3 regions of the Fusobacterium ulcerans genome follow, and region 1 is predicted to be linked to each of the others. Evidence: riboswitches for the same ligand, from Rfam matches in the RefSeq annotation. Region 1 holds a riboswitch; each other region holds the start of a gene.
What was found. A riboswitch is a leader RNA that binds a small molecule or an ion and turns the genes downstream of it on or off. The one in region 1 is predicted to bind cobalamin.

Region 2: it holds a riboswitch for cobalamin, as region 1 does, so the genes downstream of both, C4N20_RS00510 (TIM barrel protein) here and C4N20_RS15920 (ABC transporter substrate-binding protein) in region 1, are expected to answer to the same signal.
Region 3: it holds a riboswitch for cobalamin, as region 1 does, so the genes downstream of both, C4N20_RS15120 (cobyric acid synthase) here and C4N20_RS15920 (ABC transporter substrate-binding protein) in region 1, are expected to answer to the same signal.

What each region holds. Positions count from the first base shown of each region.
Region 1 covers NZ_CP028105.1:3,421,267-3,428,483, forward strand. The annotation lists gene C4N20_RS15895 (aldo/keto reductase) at 1-835, shown strand, start outside; gene C4N20_RS15900 (MalY/PatB family protein) at 867-2,048, shown strand; gene C4N20_RS15905 (TIGR03905 family TSCPD domain-containing protein) at 2,239-2,484, opposite strand; gene C4N20_RS15910 (ABC transporter ATP-binding protein) at 2,495-3,241, opposite strand; gene C4N20_RS15915 (FecCD family ABC transporter permease) at 3,243-4,280, opposite strand; gene C4N20_RS15920 (ABC transporter substrate-binding protein) at 4,307-5,167, opposite strand; cobalamin riboswitch at 5,247-5,417, opposite strand; cobalamin riboswitch at 5,660-5,837, shown strand; gene C4N20_RS15925 (TonB-dependent receptor) at 6,001-7,217, shown strand, end outside.
Region 2 covers NZ_CP028105.1:88,354-95,570, reverse strand. The annotation lists gene C4N20_RS00530 (EamA family transporter) at 1-10, shown strand, start outside; gene argH (argininosuccinate lyase) at 81-1,496, opposite strand; gene C4N20_RS00520 (Na+/H+ antiporter NhaC family protein) at 1,531-3,009, opposite strand; gene C4N20_RS00515 (cobyric acid synthase) at 3,322-4,815, opposite strand; cobalamin riboswitch at 4,985-5,160, shown strand; gene C4N20_RS00510 (TIM barrel protein) at 5,226-6,194, shown strand; gene C4N20_RS00505 (TonB-dependent receptor family protein) at 6,210-7,217, shown strand, end outside.
Region 3 covers NZ_CP028105.1:3,265,671-3,272,887, forward strand. The annotation lists gene C4N20_RS15105 (cobyrinic acid a,c-diamide synthase CobB) at 1-945, opposite strand, end outside; gene C4N20_RS15110 (pyridoxal phosphate-dependent aminotransferase) at 942-2,000, opposite strand; gene cbiB (adenosylcobinamide-phosphate synthase CbiB) at 2,013-2,981, opposite strand; gene C4N20_RS15120 (cobyric acid synthase) at 2,985-4,463, opposite strand; cobalamin riboswitch at 4,865-5,042, opposite strand; gene C4N20_RS15125 (ATP-dependent helicase) at 5,163-7,016, opposite strand; gene C4N20_RS15130 (Gfo/Idh/MocA family protein) at 7,134-7,217, opposite strand, start outside.

The DNA.
Region 1 (7,217 bases):
AAGAAACGGTGTAGAAATACCTGAAATAGCTTTTGGAACTTGGAAAATCACAGATCCGGAAGTATGTAGAAAAAGTGTAAAATATGCTTTGGAAACTGGTTACAGACATATCGACACTGCAATGGTATATAGAAATGAAGAATTTGTTGGAGAGGGAATCAAAGAATTCCTAGCTGAAAATAAAAATGTAAAAAGAGAAGATCTTTTCATCACTACAAAAGTATGGAACTCTGATCAAGGATATGATTCAACTCTAGCAGCATTTGAACTTTCTCTTAAAAAACTGGACCTTGAATATGTAGATCTTTACCTTATTCACTGGCCTAATACTCCTAATATGAAAACTACAATCGATACTTGGAAAGCCCTTGAAAAACTTTATAAAGAGAAAAAAGTAAGAGCTATTGGAGTATGCAACTTTGAAATTCATCACTTTGAAGAACTTCTTCCAGAAGCAGAGATCATACCTATGATAGATCAAATCGAGCTTCACCCACTAAATCAACAGCTTAAATCAAGAGCATACTGCAATGAAAAAGGTATCATAGTTGAATCTTGGAGCCCATTAATGCAGGGAAATCTTGAAAATGATGTCATAGAAAAAATCGGAAAAATACATGGAAAAACAGTTGCTCAGGTTATCCTTAAATGGCATCTGCAATCTGGACTTCTTCCATTGCCAAAATCTGTAACTCCATCTAGAATAAAAGAAAACAAAGATCTTGATTTTACTCTTTCTACTGAAGAAATGAATACTATCAATGCTTTAAATAAAAAAGAAAGATTTGCAACTCACCCAGATAATATGAGTTCTGGTTTTGAAAATTTAAGATAAAATTATCAAATATCTATGGAGGAAATGTTAAATGAAATATAATTTTGATGAAATAATTGATAGAAGTAAGACAAACTCTAGAAAATGGAACCCTGAAATATATAAAAATACATATAATGGAAAAACTGATCTGCTTCCTTTATGGGTAGCAGATATGGATTTTAAAGTTGCTCCAGCTATACTTGACAGCCTTCAAGCTATACTGACTCATGGTGTACTTGGGTATACTGCAACTGATGATGAATATTTTCAAGCTATCATTGACTGGAACAAAAACAGAAAAAATGTAGATCTTAAAAAAGAATGGATAATATTTACAAACGGAGTTGTACCAGCTCTTAACTATATGATACAGACATTTACTAAGGAAGGGGATTCTATCCTTATACAAACTCCTGTATATCACCCATTCAGAATATCTACTGAAAACAACAATAGAAAAATAGTTACTAATCCTCTGATAGATACTAAAGGTTACTACACTGTAGATTTTGATGATCTTGAAAAGAAAATAGTTGAAAATAGTGTAAAAATGTTTATCTTGTGCAATCCTCATAACCCTGTGGGAAGAGTGTGGACTAAAGAAGAACTTGAAAAAATGGGAGAAATCTGCTTAAAACACAATGTACTTGTGATATCTGATGAGATTCACTCTGACCTTATTTTCAAAGACAGCAAGTTCACTTCATTCCTTACATTGAAAGATGAGCTTAAAAATAATTGCATAGTTTGTACAGCTCCAAGCAAAACATTCAATCTTGCTGGACTTCAAACTTCTCTTATCTTTATAGTTGATGATGAAATAAGAGATAAATACAAGAATACTCTTATGAAAATAAGACTTGAAACTCCTAGTACTTTTGGTATAGAAGCTATCAAAGCTGGATATATGCACTCTGGTGAATGGCTTGATGAGTTGATAGACTATCTTGATGGTAATAGAAAATTCATTGAAGAATATATCAAAGAAAATATGCCGGGAGTAAAATATCTAAAACCTGAAGGAACTTACCTTGCATGGATAGATTTCAGAGATGTATTAAAAGATGGAGAAACTTTAGAAGAAATATTTGAAGATAAAGCAAAAGTTGCTATTGACTATGGTAACTGGTTCGGAGCAGAGGGAGCAGGTTATGTAAGACTTAACTTTGCATGTCCTAAATCGATAGTTAAAGAAGCTCTGGACAGAGTTAAAAATGTAATATATAAATAAAATAATAGATAGAAATCAAGAAAATAGTTATGTTACAGAAATTCAGGAGGACTTAATGCACAGTCTGATTTCTAAAGATATTCAAAATTTAATGGATTAAAAACAGTTTTACAGTAAAATAAGAAATTTAATATTGATATATTTTCAAACAGCCTTAACCCTCAATATCAAGAGCTAAGGCTGTTTTATTTTATCTCCCTGTCAGCTGCATAAGTATTTTACACAATTCCCTCATACATGAAGTTCCTCTTTCTCTGCATTCAATATGATACAGATCATTTATTATCTTGTCTATCTTCATATCTTTCAGCAGTATTTCAAAAGCTTTTGAATCTCCATCACAGCACCCGAAAAATTTTACTTTTCTCAATATTCCATCTTCAATTTCTACACCAATCTCTTTTGCACATACACCATTAGTTTTGTATATTTCCATACTGCACCTCCTAGAATATAATAAGTGGTCTGTTGGTTTTTGGATGCTTTGCAACTTCGCATTCTACATCAAAAACTTTCTTTATATTTGCCTTAGTAAAAACCTCATCTGGACTTCCCTGAATCTCTATTTTCCCTTTTTTCATTCCATAAATATAGTCGCAATATGAACTGGCAATATTCATATCATGTATCACAGCTAAAATAGTTTTATTGGTCTTTCTTACAAGCTTCATTATCTCAATCTGATATTTTATATCCAGATGATTTGTAGGCTCATCCAATACCAATATATCACTGTCCTGAGCCAATGCTCTTGCTATAAGGACTCTCTGCATCTCTCCCCCAGAGAGAGTGAGAAAACTTCTGTCCTTCATCTCTTCCAGCCCCACTGATGCCAGTGCTTCTTTTATAACTTCTTTTTTCTCCAGAGTGAACAGGGAATTTTGATGAGCATATCTTCCCATTTCCACTATCTCCTCCACAGTAAAATCAAAGTTCATATTCTGTTTTTGAGCCAGTACAGCCATTTTCCTAGCAATAATTTTTGGCTTGTAATCATTTAATTCTATATTATCAATTATTATCTCTCCATTTTTATGTTTAAGAAATCTGTATATATTCTTCAGAAGTGTACTTTTTCCACAGCCGTTAGCACCAATTATCCCTACAAATTTCTTTTCTTTCACTATGAGAGATACATCTTCCAGTATATTTTCATTATCTATAGAATACCCAAGTTTTTTTACTTCTATCATACTACTCCCCTCCAAATCTATATGCTTTCTTTCTCAACATATTTAAAAAGAATGGAGCTCCAAACATAGAAGTTATAACTCCTATTGGTATTTCCTGCGAGGTAAAAAGACTCCTAGTCAGAGCATCTGTCAATATGAGGAATACTCCTCCCATAAGTATGGCACAAGGTATAACTTTTTTATGATTTCCTCCCACCAGTCCTCTTGTCACATGTGGAATCACTAAGCCTACAAATCCTATTATCCCTGTATTTGATACTATTACTCCTGTTAAAAATGTTGATACCAGCACTATCAGAAGCCTTATTTTCTTTACATCAACTCCCAGAGCTACAGCATTTTCATCCCCTGTTACCAGTATATTCAATTCTCTATACTTTGGATATACCAGAAAAAATGATACTCCTAGACTTATTAATGCAAAAGGGATATATTTCCAGTTGGAACCTCCCAGACTTCCTGACATCCAGAATATGGCCCCTCTCAATTCTTTTTCATTAGGTGCCATCATTATCATCAATGTAGTTATCCCAGAAAAAAGCGAAGATACTGCCACTCCGATAAGTACCAGTCTTGTACTGGAAAATCCCCCTGCTCCTGCAAAATAGAAAACTAAAAAAGCTGTAAAAGTTCCAAATACAAAAGCTCCTATTGGAACAGAGAGCATAGTTCCCCCTAAAAACAGAATAGCCATTACTGCCCCTGTACTTGCCCCTGCTGATATCCCCAATATATATGGACTTGCCAGAGGATTTTTAGTAAGACACTGCATCAGTATTCCCACCAGTGCCAGTGCCCCTCCTGCTGTCATTCCCATTATTATTCTTGGAACTCTCAAATTCCACACTATTATCTCTATACTATTTTTCCATTCTTTCTGAAAAATTTCTCTCCCCAGACTCTTATTCACTATTATTTTCCAGACATCTGTTCCTTTGAGAGATACAGACCCTATAGTCACTATGAATGTAGAACACATAATGAGTAATATACATAGAATCAGGCATAATACTTTGTAATTGTTAAATAATTTTTTCATTTTTTCTCCATCTTAGTATTTGTTATCTAAATTTCCACATTATGAAACTCTTTTGCAAGTTTTTTTACTGCATTTACATTTCTTATTCCTGCTGATATATCTCCCAATCTTATCACTGCAAATCTCTCGTTTTTTACAGCATCAATATCTTTTATAGGAGATTTCTCCTTTAAATATTCTATCTTTTTATCAACAGTATTATCACCATAATCTATTATCAGTATAATTTCAGGATCTGCCATCAACACTTTTTCCCATGTACCATTTCCAAAGCTTCCTCTGATATCTTTAAATATATTTTCTCCTCCAGCCAGCTCAATGATGGTATTTCCTATTCCTCCCCCACCAACAACAAAGGGAGCACTTTCTCCTCCATCATATGGAAGTACCGTTACTTTCTCTTTTGGAAGTTTTTCCTTGATCTGTTCAAGTTCATTTTTCATATTTGCAACTATTTTCTGAGCATTATTTTTCTTATCAAATATCCTGCCAAATTCCAATATATCATCAAATACATCATCTATATTATTACTTTCCAATGATTTCATGAAAAATACTTCTACTCCATTTCCATTTAACTCCTCTACACTTCCTAGATTATTGGGCATACTAAGAGATTTCCACCCTGTTACAAAATCTGGATTTACTGAATAAAAAACTTCCTTGCTCGGATATTTAGAAGATAGAACAGGTATCTTTTCATATTTTTCTTTCAGTTCAGGAAGTATTTCATTATCCATAAATGCCGTTCCTGCCACTTGTTCCTCTGCTCCAATAGCAAGAAGTATCTCTGTAGTAAATTGTGAAGCTGATACAGCTCTTTGAGGTGCTTTTCCAAAACTGATATTGCTCAGAATAACCAAAAATAGAAGTAATCTTTTAAACATATTTTCCTCCAAAAAATAAAAAAACCGTTCTTAAAATAAGAAGACGGCATAAAAATACCTTATCCGTCCTCGCAGATATAGAATAAATCAATCTTTGGCAGGTCTCCTGACTTGACTTCATTTTACTTGCAAACCTTCCCAGCCGTGAGCCAGTGGTGCTTTGCTTTCATCCATCTTACAGTGGCGGGACCGTGCAGGATTTCAACCTGCTTCCCTTTTAATCAAATGAACCATAGATTTCTATTATATTTATATTTTTGATTAATTATACAATACTTAAATTTTTTAGTCAAATGAATAGTGAAATATCTTCCATTATTTATATTTTAATCTTTTAGTTTCATAGAATATAGATGCTTTTCAGCTTAAAATTCAGTACTTTCTTTTTCTTGTTCTTCCAATTTTACACTTTCATTGTAAATTAAAATTTCTTTTTTTCATATCACATGTTATTTTAGTTGACATTATATTATTAATTTAGTATAATCTGTGCGTAATAAAATATATTTAGGTGCTTTTATAAAGCTTAATAGAGGAAGCAGGGTGAAAATCCCTCACAGCGAGAGCTGCTGTATAGTGGACGAAATCACATTATGTCACTGGGAAACTGGGAAGGCGTGAGAGTAGGATGAAACTGAGTCAGAAGACTTACCAAATAGTCATATATTTTGTTTAAAAAGCTTTTTTGCTTATTAAACATATTTTTAAATTGACTCTCTAGTAAGGTAGGATCTCTATTTTATTAGAGTTTTTTTATTTCTAATAAATAGTTCCCTTCCTACCAAAACACAGGAATTTTTTACAACTGAATCTTAAAAATATGGAGGAAAGAAATGTACAAAAAAATTGGAATTTTAGCTTTGATTCTAAGCTCTACTATTTATGCTGAAGAAGTTCAAAGTACAAAGCTTAATGAAAGTGTTATCTCGACTGAAAACTTTGAAACAAGTGTAAGAGATACAGCAGCAAATATCTCTATTGTCACAGCAAAAGAGATTGAAAAAACTGGTGCAAAAAATCTTGTTGATGCTCTTAAAAATGTTCCTGGTATCTTTGTTAAACATTATGCTGGGGGAATAAAATTTGACATAAGAGGACTGAATTCAATGTACAGTGACAGAAATGCCCTGATTACACTTGATGGAGTTCCTGTGACATCTGCACAAGTATCAAATATTCCAATAGAAACTATTGAAAGAATTGAGGTAATCCCAGGTGGAGGAGGTATTCTCTATGGAGATAAAGCTATTGGAGGTATAGTTAATATTATCAGTAAATCAGCTCTTGATAAAAAAAATTATGGAACTGTCTACTCTCAATTTGGAAGCAACAGTGAACATAAAGTAGGATTCAATTATGGAACTAAACTTACAGACAGACTTATTACAGAAGTAGGATATACAGACTATGATTCTGATGGTTGGAGAAGAGGAGAGAAGTTTGATAAAAAAGAGGGGCGTTTTAAAGCTAAATACCTATTAGATGATGGAGAAATAGAATTTAAATACAATCACTCAGATAACAAAACATATAAAGGAATAGCTGTTCCAAGCTATATTCTTGATGATGACAGAAGAAATCCCGGAAGTCTTTCTAAGGGTAAAAATAAAAGTAATGATTACTATTTAAAATGGAAGCAAAACCTTTCAGAAGATACAGAGTTTTTGATATATGGAAACTATTATGAGAATAAAAAATGGCTTTTTAACAAAAGTAAAAACTCTTTCTACAGAGATGGGGATGAAGTAAGAAAATATGTGAAAGCTCAAATTAAACATACATATCTTCCAGAAAGCTATTTTATAGCTGGTATAGATATACTGCAAGATGAAGTGAAACCTTATGATACTTCAGCTAAATGGAATGGATCTCTTGGAAGGTATGTAAAAAGTGGCGACTCAACTAAAGATGGTTTTGGTATCTTTGCTTTGAATAAATATTCTACTGGCAAATTCCAATTTACTCAAGGAATAAGATATGATTATGCAGATTATGACTTCTATTGGAGAAATGCCTCTCTTAATGCTTCTGACAAGAGAGGAACTAGAGA
Region 2 (7,217 bases), 200 kb from region 1:
GATATTGTAATAGAAAAAGAGGGTGACTAAGTAAAAAGTTAAAATTATACTTTTTTTAATGAGTCAACCTCTTTATTATTTTATAATATATCGTTTAATTTATAATCTGTAACTATACTTTCAGATTCATTAATAAATTCATCTAGGAATTTTATATGTGCATTGATGCTTTCTTTTCCAGGCCCTCCAAGAGTACAACGTTTTTCCACACAGTTTTTGATAGAAATCATTTCATAGATATCTTTGTCAAATAAAGGAGAAAATTCTTTGTAAGTTTCTATTGAAATTTCTTCGAAAGTAGTATTGTTGTCAATACAGTAAGCAACCATACCTCCAACTATTTTATAGGCATCTCTGAAGCTCATTCCCTTTTCAGTCAGATAATCAGCTACATCTGTTGCATTGATAAATCCTTGAGCAGCAGCTGCCAGAAGTCTCTCTTTTTTTACAGTCATAGTATGAATCATTCCATTGAATACAGCCAGACATCCTTTTACTGTATCAAGGCTGTCAAAGAAGTTTTCCTTATCTTCCTGCATATCTTTGTTATATGCAAGAGGGATTCCTTTCATAGTTGTAAGTAGAGCCATTAAATCTCCAAAAACTCTTCCGCTTTTTCCTCTTATAAGTTCAGCAGCATCAGGATTTTTCTTTTGAGGCATTATACTGCTTCCAGTAGAGAAAGAATCACTTAATTCTATATATCCAAAGTCATTGGAACTATAGATTATTATTTCTTCACAGAAACGAGAAAGATGCACCATAATAAGTGCAAAAGCATTCATTATTTCAATAAGATAATCTCTGTCGCTTACACTGTCCATACTGTTCCAAGTAGGAGAAGAGAACCCAAGTATAGAACTTGTGAAATTTCTGTCCAAAGGATAAGTAGTTCCAGCCAGAGCAGCAGATCCAAGTGGTGATGTATCAGCTAAAGCAGCAGCATTTTTAAGTCTGATAAAATCTCTTCTGAACATTTCAGCATAAGCTAAAATATAGTGAGAAAAAGAAACTGGCTGAGCTTTTTGCAGATGAGTGAATCCGGGCATATATGTAGATATATTTTCTTTAGCAATTTCATTTATTATTTCAAGCAGATCAAGAAGCTGTGCCTGTACTTTTACTATTTCATCTTTTGTAAATAATTTCATATCTAAAGCAACTTGGTCGTTTCTGCTTCTTCCAGTATGAAGCTTTTTTCCTATATCTCCAATTCTATCTATAAGGATTTTTTCAATATTCATATGAATATCTTCATATTCTATTGAGAAAATAATTTTTCCCTCTTCAATGTCATTTAATATTTCTCTAAGTGTTTTTTCTATAAGTTCACAGTCTGAAACAGGTATTATTCCTTGTTTACCAAGCCCTCTCACATGAGCAATGCTTCCCATAATATCATATTTGTAAAGTCTCTTATCAAAGTTTATTGATGAATGAAAGTCAAGAATAAGATGACTTGCCTTTTCTTTAAATCTTCCTGAAAAAAATTGCATTATAACATCTCCTTAAAAATTATTTATTTCAAAATTATTTATTTCCCTGTTTTATTTTTATAACTGTTAAAATTGTAAGCTGTAAAACAATAGCAGCTGCAAGAACAAGATAACTCTGGAAGAATCCACCTATAAGGAAAGTTCCCATAGAGATTACTCCATTGATAGATGCATAGTAGAATTGAGTTTTTACGTGTTCAATATGACTGCATCCAGAACCAGCAGAAGCCAGTATAGTAGTATCTGATATTGGTGAAACGTGATCTCCGAATAATCCTCCAGAAAGTATAGAACCAATAGTAACATACAAAGGAGCGTTAAGAGCTACTGCCATAGGAATAACTATTGGAATCATTATACTGTATGTTCCCCAAGAACTTCCAGTAGAAAATGATATTATACATCCAAGTAAGAAAGCGATCATTGGGATAAATCCAGAATTAAGATTTATACTTTTTATAAAGTGGACTATGTAGTCAGCAGAACCAAGATTTTTATTAATAGTTCCTAAAGACCATGCAAGTATAAGGATTATAGATATTTGAGTCATTTTATTTATACCATTTAGGTATATTGAAAATATCTCATTAAAAGTTTTGCTCTTATTTATCAACATCATGACAGAAAGAACAATAGCTGCATATAAATATCCACTGCTCAATGCTGCTCTGAATTCACTTCCAGAAAATCTTCTGAACATGAAATCAAATCCAAGCATAGAGAATAATGTGATTAAAAGAACCAAAATTGGAAGCCATACATAGATAGGCTTGGCATTTTCTACAATATACTCTTTTTTCTCTAAAACTTCAAGTTCTGTATCGTTGAATATATCATCTTCAACTTTTTTCATAGGTCCAAAATCCAGCTTCATAATTGCTAAAGTAGGAACAATAGTAAGGGCAAGAAGTGGATACGTATTAAATGGTATTGCTTTTACAAAACTTTCATAGTCAGAAAGATTTAGATTTAAATTTTCAAATTCTTTTTGAAGAAGTCCAATGATGAAAACTCCCCATCCAATAAATGGAACTAATACTGCTACTGGTGATGAAGTAGTATCAAGAATAAAAGCAAGCTTTTCTTTAGATATTTTTAATTTTTTGAAAAATGGAGCAAAGATTGGTCCAACAATCAATGGAGTACCTAAGTCAGAGAAAAAAATAACTATTCCTGCAAGGTAGGCTGAAAGCTGGGCCTTAGTTTTAGAGTTGATATATTTACCAACACTTTGAGCAAAGGCATAAGCTCCTCCTGATCTCATCATCAGTTCTATAAATCCACCTATGAATACCATCAAGACAATAACACCAGCATTATAGCTGTCAGTAAGCTGTTTTACAAAATAATCTGTCATCAATGTTTTTGTAGTAAGAAGAGGATTATAATTCAGCAGTATAAGAGCCCCTAGAAATACACTTGTGAAAAGTGACAAAATTACATTTTTAGTTTTTATTGCCATAGCAACTGCTATTATGATAGGCAATATAGACAAAAACCCATAGTTTTCCATAAAAAATTCCCCCTTAAAATTAATTTTTAATATAAAAAGCCAGCCATATAAATGACCAGCTTGATTTTAAATAAAAAAGCCAATAGACGTACTATTGGCTAAACAAAAACTTTTTTATGCTTATAAAGATATAAATGCCATCTTTAATCTTTTCCAAAAGAAATATAATCAATCAGCCATTGAAAGTGGAATATTAGTTTTATAATTTAGATATACCTTGCCTTTCACGCCTCAATAACATTTTATTTCCCCCAGTTTTATTTTTTATCTAAGTTATACTACTAAAAAAAAACTCATATGTCAATAAAAAATTTATTTTAGAATGTTGTATATTGCATCTATATCTAAATTATTTCTAAGTAAATCAGCTAATTTATTATATTCATTTTCTTTGAATTCAGAAAAATTAAAAAGTTCTTCAACTGGTTTCAACCCTTTTTTCTTTCTGATGTTATTTAAAAATATTCTGGTGAATTTGCTGTTGTCAAAGATTCCATGGATGTATGTTCCAAAGGCATTATCTTTTGCAAGGACAGTGTAGTCGTTTTCCAAAGTAAGATTTTTTTCACTTCCATGTGTAATTCCCTGATGAATTTCATAACCTTTTATATGAAGCCCTTCACAATCAGCTAGTAGGTCACACTTAGAATCAGAAAGAGTTTTTTCTACCTGTTTTGTATATTTCATTTTTTCCATTGTAGTAACAGTATCCATTATTCCAAAACCTTCAGTTTTCTCGATGTCGCTTTCAATATGGTGAGGATCAAATATCTCTTTTCCCATCATTTGAAATCCACCGCATATACCTATTACAGTAGTTCCAGCAGAATATAGTTTTTTTATTTTATCAAAAATACCATTAGCTTTCAGCAGTTCAAGATCAGAAAGAGTATTTTTACTTCCTGGAAGAATAATTATATCCTCGTCTCCCAGCTGTTCAGGACTATATACATAATTCAGAGCTACATCAGGATATTGACTTAAAGCATCAAAGTCAGTGTAGTTAGACATTTTATTAGTTCTTATTACACTGATGTTTATATCTCTTTTTTCATTTGTGTTAGTAGTTAATTTTTTAGCCAGAACATCCTCTTCTTCAATATCCAGCTTTTCATATGGAACTACACCTAATACTTTTATATCTAACCCTTCATCTTTTAATTTCTTCTCAAACATCTCTATACCAGGTTTTAAAAGTTCCAGATCACCTCTAAATTTATTTATTATAACCCCTTTTATTCTCTTTCTGTCATTTTCATCAAGAAGAGCTATGTTTCCATAAAGAGAAGCAAAAACTCCTCCAGTCTCAATATTTCCTACTAGAACAACAGGAGCATCTACAAGTTCAGCCATTCCCATATTTACCAGATCCCATTCTCTAAGATTGATTTCAGCAGGACTTCCTCCTCCTTCTAACACTCCAATATCAAAATTATTTTCTATTATGTCATAATTTCTTTTTGCTATAACTTTCAATTCTTTAGAATTTGAAAAATAGTCTATAGCATTCATATTTGTATTTGGGATTCCTTCAATAATAATTTGAGAATTATTATCTGAGTTTGGTTTTAAGAGTATTGGATTCATAAAAACTCTAGGAAGTTCCATAGCAGCTTCAGCTTGTACTACCTGAGCTCTTCCCATTTCTAATCCGTCTATATCTACAAATGAGTTGAGAGCCATATTTTGAGATTTAAAAGGAGAAACTCTGTATCCGTCTTGGGCAAATATTCTGCATAATCCAGCAGTTATAATGCTCTTTCCAACAGAAGAACCAGTTCCTTGTATCATAATTTTTTTATGCATAATACACCTCTATTATTATTTTCTTTCAATTAGATGGTATCATAGTTTTGTGTATAATTTCAACAGCTAAAAAATATATAGATTCGAAATAAAACTTTTATTATTTGAATGTATATCTAAAATTATTGACAAAAATGTCTAAAAATTATATCATAAAGTTGATAAACAAACAGAAAAGTGAAAGTAAGGTGCTTGTTTAAGCTTAATAGAGGAAGATGGGTGCGAACCCCACACAGCGAAAGCTACTGTATAGAGGACGAAATCATGTATGCCACTGGGAAACTGGGAAGGTGTGAAAGTAGAAAGATTCTGAGTCAGGAGACTTACCAATAGATAAAAGTATATTTTAATATATTTATCCAGTAAGGTAGGCAGACTATTTTATTGGATTTTTTATTTGGAGGTTTTTGATGAGGAAAATTCTTAATATAACAGATTTTTATACTAATGAAGAAAATGAAAAAATGATGAAATATTATTGTGATAAGTATAATTTTAATGGCTTTGAGCTTATAAAATTCGACCTAGAAAAGGACAATGCTCCATTGAAAAAATTGATAAGAGGTTATCATATGAGATTTTTTCCAATGTGGCTGGATCTATATCAGGGAAAATATGAGATGCTCAAAGAAAAATTTAAAGAGAATCAGGAAATATTTTACTGGTGTGGTGGAACTACCAGAGAGGAATTAATTGAATACTATAAAAAAGAACTAGAAACAGCAGAAAAACTTGAAGCAGAATATGTTGTATTTCATGCTTGCTATGTAGATGATGAAGGAAGTTTAATATATGAATTTCAATATTCAGATAAAGAGGTTCTTCAAAATGTTGTTGAGTTAGTGAATGAAGTTTTTGGAGAGAAAAAATATAAGTTTAAACTTCTATTAGAAAATTTATGGTGGCCAGGACTTAGATTGACTTCAAAAGAAGAGATAGAATTTCTGGTTGAAAATATAAACTATAAAAATATTGGCTTCATGCTTGATACAGGGCATATGCTGAATAATGAACCTAAGCTTAGAACAGTTGATGAAGGAATAGAGTATATTGAGAAAAATATTGCTGAAATGGGAGAATTGAAAAAGTATATAAAGGGAGTTCATCTGAACTTTTCTCTTTCAGGAAAATATCTTACAGAAGCAGTAGAAAAGCATAAAAATTCAGAAGCTGAGAGAGAGAAAACTTTGAAAAATATATACAGTCATGTAAGCCAGATAGATCAACATCTTCCTTTTGAAGATGAAAGAATAATAGGAATATTAGAAAGCTTACCATTGGATTGGGTGGTATATGAATTTATATATTATGGCACTGATGATTTGGAAAAAAAGGTAAAACGTCAGGATAGGATATTAAAGAAATTAAATTTTAAATAAACTTTGGGAGGAGAAATGAAAAAAGCTTTAATGGTAGCAGCAATACTAACAGTGAGCACAACAATAATGGCAGAGGAAAATATCGCCAGTCGAAGATTAACTGAATCAGTTATTTCTACAGAGAATTTTGAAACAAGTGTGTTGGATACTGCTAAAAATGTAACTATTGTAACTCAGGAGGATATTCAAAATAAGGGAGCCAGCACAGTGGAAGAAGCTCTTAGAGGAGTTCCGGGGTTAGATATAAGATTAATGGATGGTTCTGATCCAGTATTTGATATGAGAGGTTCAGGAGCTACAGCAGGAAGCAATACTCTTGTACTTTTAGATGGAGTTCCTTTGAATAATATAGAAGGAAGATATTTTACAAGTCAGATTCCTGTTGACCAAATAGACAAAATAGAGATAATTCCTTCAGGGGGAGCTGTAATGTATGGAGATGGAGCTACTGGAGGAGTGATAAATATTATTACAAAACTTCCTCAAGATAAGAAAAATTATGGTAGTGTGAATATGGAAGCAGGGTCGTGGAATACAAGAAAAGGAACTGTAAATTATGGAACTAAAATAGGGAATAAATTTCTATTGGATACTTCATATACATATACTGAAGGGGATGGATATAGAACTCCACATCCTGACTATAAAGATGGAGATACCAAAAAATCACTTTGGTTAAGAGGTAGATATCTGCTTGATGATGGTTATTTGGAAATGAGATATAATTATAACAAAGTAGAGGATAGCTACAGTGATTATTTAACAAAAGAAAAATTTGATGACAGTATAAAACAACATGGAGCATCAGGAGGAAAATATAAAAATATATCAAATGAATATACTTTGACATATAATAAAAAATTATCTGATAAATTATCTTTTCTGATTTATGGAGGATATACAGAGAATGATTATAGATATAAAGCAACATATTATCCAAGTGCATACAATGAAAATAAAAGAAATATAATAACTCAATATTATATAAAACCACAATTAAAATATACTTATGGAGAAGATAGT
Region 3 (7,217 bases), 160 kb from region 1:
ATAAAATTCTCTTACAGATTCTATCATGCTTCTATTTTCAGAAAGCTCCTTTGCAAAGTTTTCAGGATACCCTCCGCCAAAGTATATTACAACTGCATTTTCAGGTATCTTTTTATCAGCCATAGGGGAAAAATATTCTATCTCTGCTCCTAAATATTCTAATAATTCTATGTTGTCGTTATAGTAAAAACTAAAGCCTCTGTCCTTTGCTATCCCTATTTTCAATCCTTTGTATCTGTCTTTTTCATTCTTAAAAGGATTTTTTACTGGTTCTATTTCTACTTTAGATGCTATTTCCAGCAAAGCATCTACTTCTATTGTTTCTTTTAATACTTCAGCAAGAGATGATATCTTAGACTTTAGATCTCCAATTTCTTCTGCCTGTAATAGTCCCAAATGTCTGCTATCTATATGAAGAGTTTCATCTTTAGGTACATACCCCAGACATTTTACATCTGTGTACATCTCTATTGCTTCTTTAAATATATCATATGTTTTTTTACTTGAAACTTTATTTATAATAACACCAGCTATATTCACTCTTTTATCTAATAATTGATATCCAAGCACTTGAGCAGCTATACTTGTACTTTTTCCCACTCCATCTACTACTAATATCACAGGAATTCCAAGAACTCTTGACAGATGTGCCGAGCTGTTGTTATCTAAAGAGTTATCTATTCCATCATAAAGCCCCATTACCCCTTCAACTATTGAGATATCTTTTTGGTGGTTATAGAAACTATACTTTACACCCTCTTCTCCCATCATAAATAGATCCAGATTGTAGCTTTTATTTCCTGTTATAAACTGATGAAATCCGGGATCTATATAGTCAGGTCCTGTCTTAAACGGCGATACATTTTCAAAAAGAGACATAAGTCCCATAGAAACTGTCGTTTTTCCTATCCCGCTGCTTATTCCTGCAAGCATAAAGGCTTTCATGCCATCACCTCTTTAAGAGCCTGTAACACTTTTATATTATTTTCTCTATTTTTTATTGCAAGTCTTATATACTGCTCATTTAAAAACATAAAGTTAGAAGCATCTCTTACTACTACACCTTTTTCTATCATTTCATCTCTTACTACAGATGAATTTTTCTTCAAAAGTTTTACTAGGATAAAGTTCACATTAGTTTTGAAAGTTTTTATATTTTCAATTTTACAGCTTTCTTCATAGAACCATTTCTTTTCTTCCTCTATCCAATTTTCAGTTGCTTCTATATATTCCTTGTCCCACAGCATAATTTTACCAGCTATATCAGCAAAACTATTTACACTCCATGGCTCTTTATATTTCTCCATCTTTTTCATTATCTCTTCATCATAAGTTATTCCATACCCTAATCTTACTCCTGGTACAGCAAAAAACTTAGTCAGTGCTCTCATTACAAAAATATTTTTATCCTCTAAAAGTACACTTGTCATATCTTCCCAGCCTCTTATAAATTCTATAAAAGCTTCATCTATAAACAATTTTATTCCCTTTTCAGATAAAACATCATTTATCTTTTTTATATTCTCCAAAGAAATAAAGCTTCCAGTAGGATTATTCGGGTTGCATATAACCACCAGATCACATTGAGGTACTTCTTTTAGAAAACTTTCTATATCTAAATTATAATTATTTTCTTCCAATAGAGGATAGTGAATTATTTCACTTTCCACACTGTCTAAAGCTCTTTTATACTCAGCAAAACTTGGAGATATTATCAATGTTTTTTTAGGCTTCATAGCTTTCATATACAAAAACAAAATTTCTGTTGCACCATTTCCAGCTATTATATTTTTAATATCAACTTTGTTATATCTTCCTATATTTTCTCTTAACTCTACATAGTCAGGGTCTGGATACTTTTCAAGAATATCAAAGTTCTCTATTATTGCTCTTTTGAAAGATTCAGGCACTCCCAGAGGATTTATATTAGAACTGTAATCTAATAATTCTCCCTTTCCCTCTCTTTTCAATCTGTAGATATTTCCTCCATGCAGATCCATCTTTTTCTCCTTCTACATCTTTTTTAGTAATAAATCTAATAAATAAGTAATCACTGTAAATAATACTATTCCCACCCATGAAGATACATAGAGAAGCTTTATAGCTTTCATAATATCTCTCAAATCAAAACTTTTCTTTTTATCTCCAATAGTTGGTTTTTCATATATCTTTCCAAAATAACTTGTCTTTCCTCCAAACTGCACTCCCAATGCTCCAGCAAATGCTGCCTCTGAGTTTCCAGAGTTTGGACTTGAATGATTCAATCTGTCTCTTGAAAATATTTTCCAAGCACCTTTATAATCAAATCTCAATATCATTGCTGCTAGAGGTATGATGAATCCCCCTGCTATTCTTGCAGGAATGAAGTTAACCACATCATCTGTTTTTGCAGAGACCATTCCAAAATCCATATATTTATCATTTTTGTAACCTACCATAGAATCAAGAGTATTTATTGCTTTGTATCCCATAGCAAAAGGAAGGGCAAGAGAAACTCCGTCTATATGTATAAAGCTTCCTAAAAAAGCAAAGAACATTGGCGCTATAACTCCATCTACACTGTTTTCGCTTATTGTTTCAAGAACGCTTCTTGTAATCTGACCAATATCCATATTTCCAGTATCTCTGCTTACAAGATAAGAAAGTTCTTTCTTAGCCTTTTCCAGATCTCCCTCTGTAAGTATTTTACATACTCTGAATCCTTCATCTGCCAGACTTTTTGTAGCAAGAGTAGTGTACAGAAAGAATATCTCCAAAATATATGAAATAGCTGATATATAGTAAGATACAATAAATGTAACTCCCACTACTATTATAGTAAGAAAAGCTCCTGAGATTTTTTTATTAGAAGTTTTATATAATATTTTTTCTAAAAAATTAATAAAGACTCCTATAATTCTCACAGGATGTGGAAACCAGTGGGGATCTCCAAATATTAAATCCATTACATATGCAATTCCATATTTCATTATAAAATTCATTTTCTACTCACCTAGTATTTCATATATTTTTTTCATATCTAAATTCTCTCTGAATATCTTTTCAAGCTTATCAAATTCCTGCTCTCTGTACTCATCAAAAGTTATTCCAGCTTCCATTTTCTCCAAGCCTTTTTTCTCTCTTATCTTATTTAGTATATTTCTTGTTACCTCTTCATTATCAAATATTCCATGAAGATATGTTCCAAATACATTATCTTTTACCACTGCAACTGTATGGTCATCATCAGTCACTGATTTTTCATTTCCAGCAGTAACTCCCTGATGTATCTCATATCCTTTTATTTTTACTCCATCCAGTCCTGAAATGATTCCAGCGGTATTTTTAAGCTCTCCAGAATACTGAGTAGTATTTTTTTCTTTTTCCATTATAGTTTCCATATCCAATATACCAAGTCCCGGTATCTCTTTAATGTCACTTTCGATTCCATATGGATCTTTTACTTTCTCTCCAAGCATTTGGAATCCACCACAGATTCCTATTACTGCTGTTCCTTTTCTTGAAGCTTTTATGATTTCAACAGCTATTCCTCTGTCTTTCAAATCTTTCAAATCATCTATTGTATTTTTAGAACCAGGTATGACGATCATATCCTCATCTCCCAATTCATCTGCTGAAGTCACATAATTTATGCTTACATCTTCCTGTATGCTTAGAGCATCTATATCTGTAAAGTTAGAAATATGTTTTAGTTTTATAACTGAAACTTTTATTCCCTTAGTGTCTTTTGATTTTTTAAATTTATCTGTTAAGCTGTCTTCATCTTCTATATCTACATCACTATATGGAAGTACTCCTACTATTGGGACTCCTGTAAGTTCCTCCAGTTTTTTCAGTCCCGGTTTAAGTATCTCTACATCTCCCCTGAACTTATTTATTATTACACCTTTTACTCTGGCTCTCTCTTCTGGTGCCATAAGCATTATAGTTCCATATACAGAAGCAAATACTCCTCCTCTGTCTATATCTGCAACTAAAATTACTGGTGCATCTGCCATGGCAGCCATTCCCATATTAGCTATATCTTCCTCTTTGATATTGATTTCTACTGGACTTCCTGCCCCTTCTATTACACATATATCAAAGTTTTCTCTGATTTTATTATATGAGTTCATTATTTCTGGCTTCAAAGTAAGTTTGAACTTTCCATACTCCATTCCGCTCATATTTCCAATAGATTTTCCATTTACTATAACTTGTATTTTTCTTGCAGTTGTAGGCTTTAATAAAATTGGATTCATGTAGGCTCTTGGTTCTATTTTTCCAGCCATAGCCTGAACTACCTGAGCTCTTCCCATTTCATCTCCATCTTTTGTTATAAATGAATTTAATGCCATATTCTGTGATTTGAAAGGAGCTACACTATATCCATCATTATAGAAAATTCTGCATAATCCTGTTACAGTTATACTTTTTCCAGCTCCTGATGATGTTCCAACTACCATTAGATTTCTATGCTTCATACCTACTCCCTCATGAATATTTTTATACTAAAAAAAGGTGCCATAAATACAGAAATATAATTTTAGAGTTTTTCCAGTAGAAATATTTATTATTAATTTTGTTCATAAAACGTAAAGAAGATAAGGATTACAACAGTTCCACTGTTGCATCTCAGTAATTATGGCAGTTAAAATTAACTGCTTAATTACTGGAAACTCATTTCTCTCAAACATACTGTTTTCTACATTTTATTCACTTCATTAATTACACAAATCTTTCTAATTTCCAAATCTCTAAAACTTAATCTAGCTTCTTGGTCACCTTTATCATTTTTAATATATTATTTTCAAGCACTTTTTTCTCCTCCAAATTTAATACTGGAGAGAAGTATAGTAAATATACACTTCCCGTCCCCGCAGGATAGTTAAAAGTTTTTAAGGCAGGTCTCCTGACTCAGACTCATTCTACTAACAGCCCTTCCCGAAATATTTCAGTGGTTAATCTGCTTTCGTCATCTTCACAGTGGCGGGACCGTGTAAGTTTTTCACTTAGCTTCCCTTTTAATTGCACATATGCAAACCCTAAAAAATTTATTTTTCACACACCAATTATACAAATTATTAATACTTTAGTCAAGCTTTTTAAATGGCTAAATCAGCAGGAACTATGCAGAAAATAACTGTATCGAAAGATATTAATCTATTTTATTTATAAAGAGGTTACTTTAAAAAAGAAGATTTTTTATCAAAATATCCAACTTTCTCATAAAAATATTCTGGGTGCAAAAGATAGAGATAACTCTTACCTCTGCTGCAAGCTACATAAAATAATCTCTTCTCCTCTTCCAGATTTTTTTCTTCAATATTGCTGGGAAAAACGCCTTCCAAAAGTGTTGGTATAAATACCGCTTCCCATTCCAATCCCTTAGAGGCATGAACAGATAGAACAGAGACTTTATTTTTAGTTATTTTTCCTTCAACAGCTAAAATACCTCTTAGCTCTCTAATATATATTTCTAAGCTTTTCTTTTCTTTTACACTACTCTTTATTGTTTTTAATTTCTCTACCTCTTCATTAGTAAAAATGGTTTTTTCCTTAATTATTTCAAACATTAGTTTTTCACATTTATTTAATATTTCACTTAAAGGGTAATCTGATATTTTATCACTTATCCTTATTATTCGATTTAAAACTTTATTGTCTATATTCTTTCTTTTCATTATATTTAATACAGAATAGGAATAATTCCTTGGCAGTACCTTTACCAATTCCTCCAGTTTTAAAATGTCTTCCTTATCATTCCATACTTCCAATATTTTTAAGTAAATATCTACAGGACTTCCAAAAGAAATCTCACTGTTCTTCTGTAAATTAAAAGGTATATTTTTCTCCTTCATTATTTTTTCCAACTTATTGATTATATATTTATTGCGATAGAGAATTGCCATTTCTTCATAAGGGATTCCTTTTTCTTTTAGCTCTTCTATCTTTCTGCAAATATATTCCCCTTGCTTTTCTTCATTTAGAAAGCCGATAACATGAGGTTTTTCTCCCTTCTTCATAGTTCCTTTTACATTTTTATTGTATTTCAAAAGGAACTTTTTAGATATTTTATTTGTATACTCTATTATTTCATCACTGCTTCTATAGTTTTTTTCCAATTTTATCATCTGACTATTAGGAAAATCCTTTCCAAATCTAAGTATATTTTCAAAGTCTGCACCTCTGAATCCATATATACTTTGGTAGTCATCTCCCACTGCCATTATATTTCCATTTGTTCCAGCCAGCATTTTTAAAAATTCCCTTTGAACAGAATTAGTATCCTGATACTCATCTACTATGATATATTTATATTTTTCTCTTAATAACTCAAGAAAAACTTTATCTGTTTTTAATTTTCTCAATACTTTTTCTATTAAATCTTCAAAGTCATACATTTGAAACTCTTTTTTGAATCTCCTGTACTTTATTTTTAAAAATTCCAGCTCCTCCAAATAACCTTTCTCTTTTTCATTTAAAAATTCTGACATATCTTTTTTTCTGCTTCTTGCAGCTTCAAATATTTCAATTACTCTTTTTTCAGAAAGAAAGTTACCCTTATTTTTATCTTTTAATGAATATTCACGAATAAGGAGGCTTATCACAGTACTATTTCTATTTTCATCTATTATATTTAATTTCTCTATCCCAAATATATTTTTATATTTAATGAGGAGTTCAGCACAAAGGGAATGAAATGTTGAAATTGACACTTTATTTTCTCTATTTTCAGTAAGGTTTTCCAATCTCTCTTTCATTTCCAAAGCAGCTTTTTTAGTAAATGTAAGCATCAAAATATTTTCTTCTGCTAATCCCTTTTCTATCATAAAGGCAGTCCTATATACTATAGTTCTTGTCTTTCCAGAGCCTGCTCCAGCTATCACCAAATATTGTCCTTCTATAAATGTCAGTGCTCTTAGCTGCTCTTCATTTAATTCTTTGGAATAGTTTATCCTATACTGCCCATTTAAAATATTTCTATCAAAGTCTTTTATCTCACGTTTTTCCAGTTTTTTTACAAGATATTTCAATTCCTCTTCAATTTTATTTTTTTCATTATTACTGCTTTTCCTAAAAAATTTTATATCTTCCTTTTCTTTCTCCTTCTGAAATACCTTTAAAAATGTTTCAAATATTTTACTCTCCTCCTAGTTTTTATTAGCCAGATTCTCCATAATTTCAACTACTTTTCTTGAATTTTTATGGCTGTTTACATCAGATTCAAGTTTCTT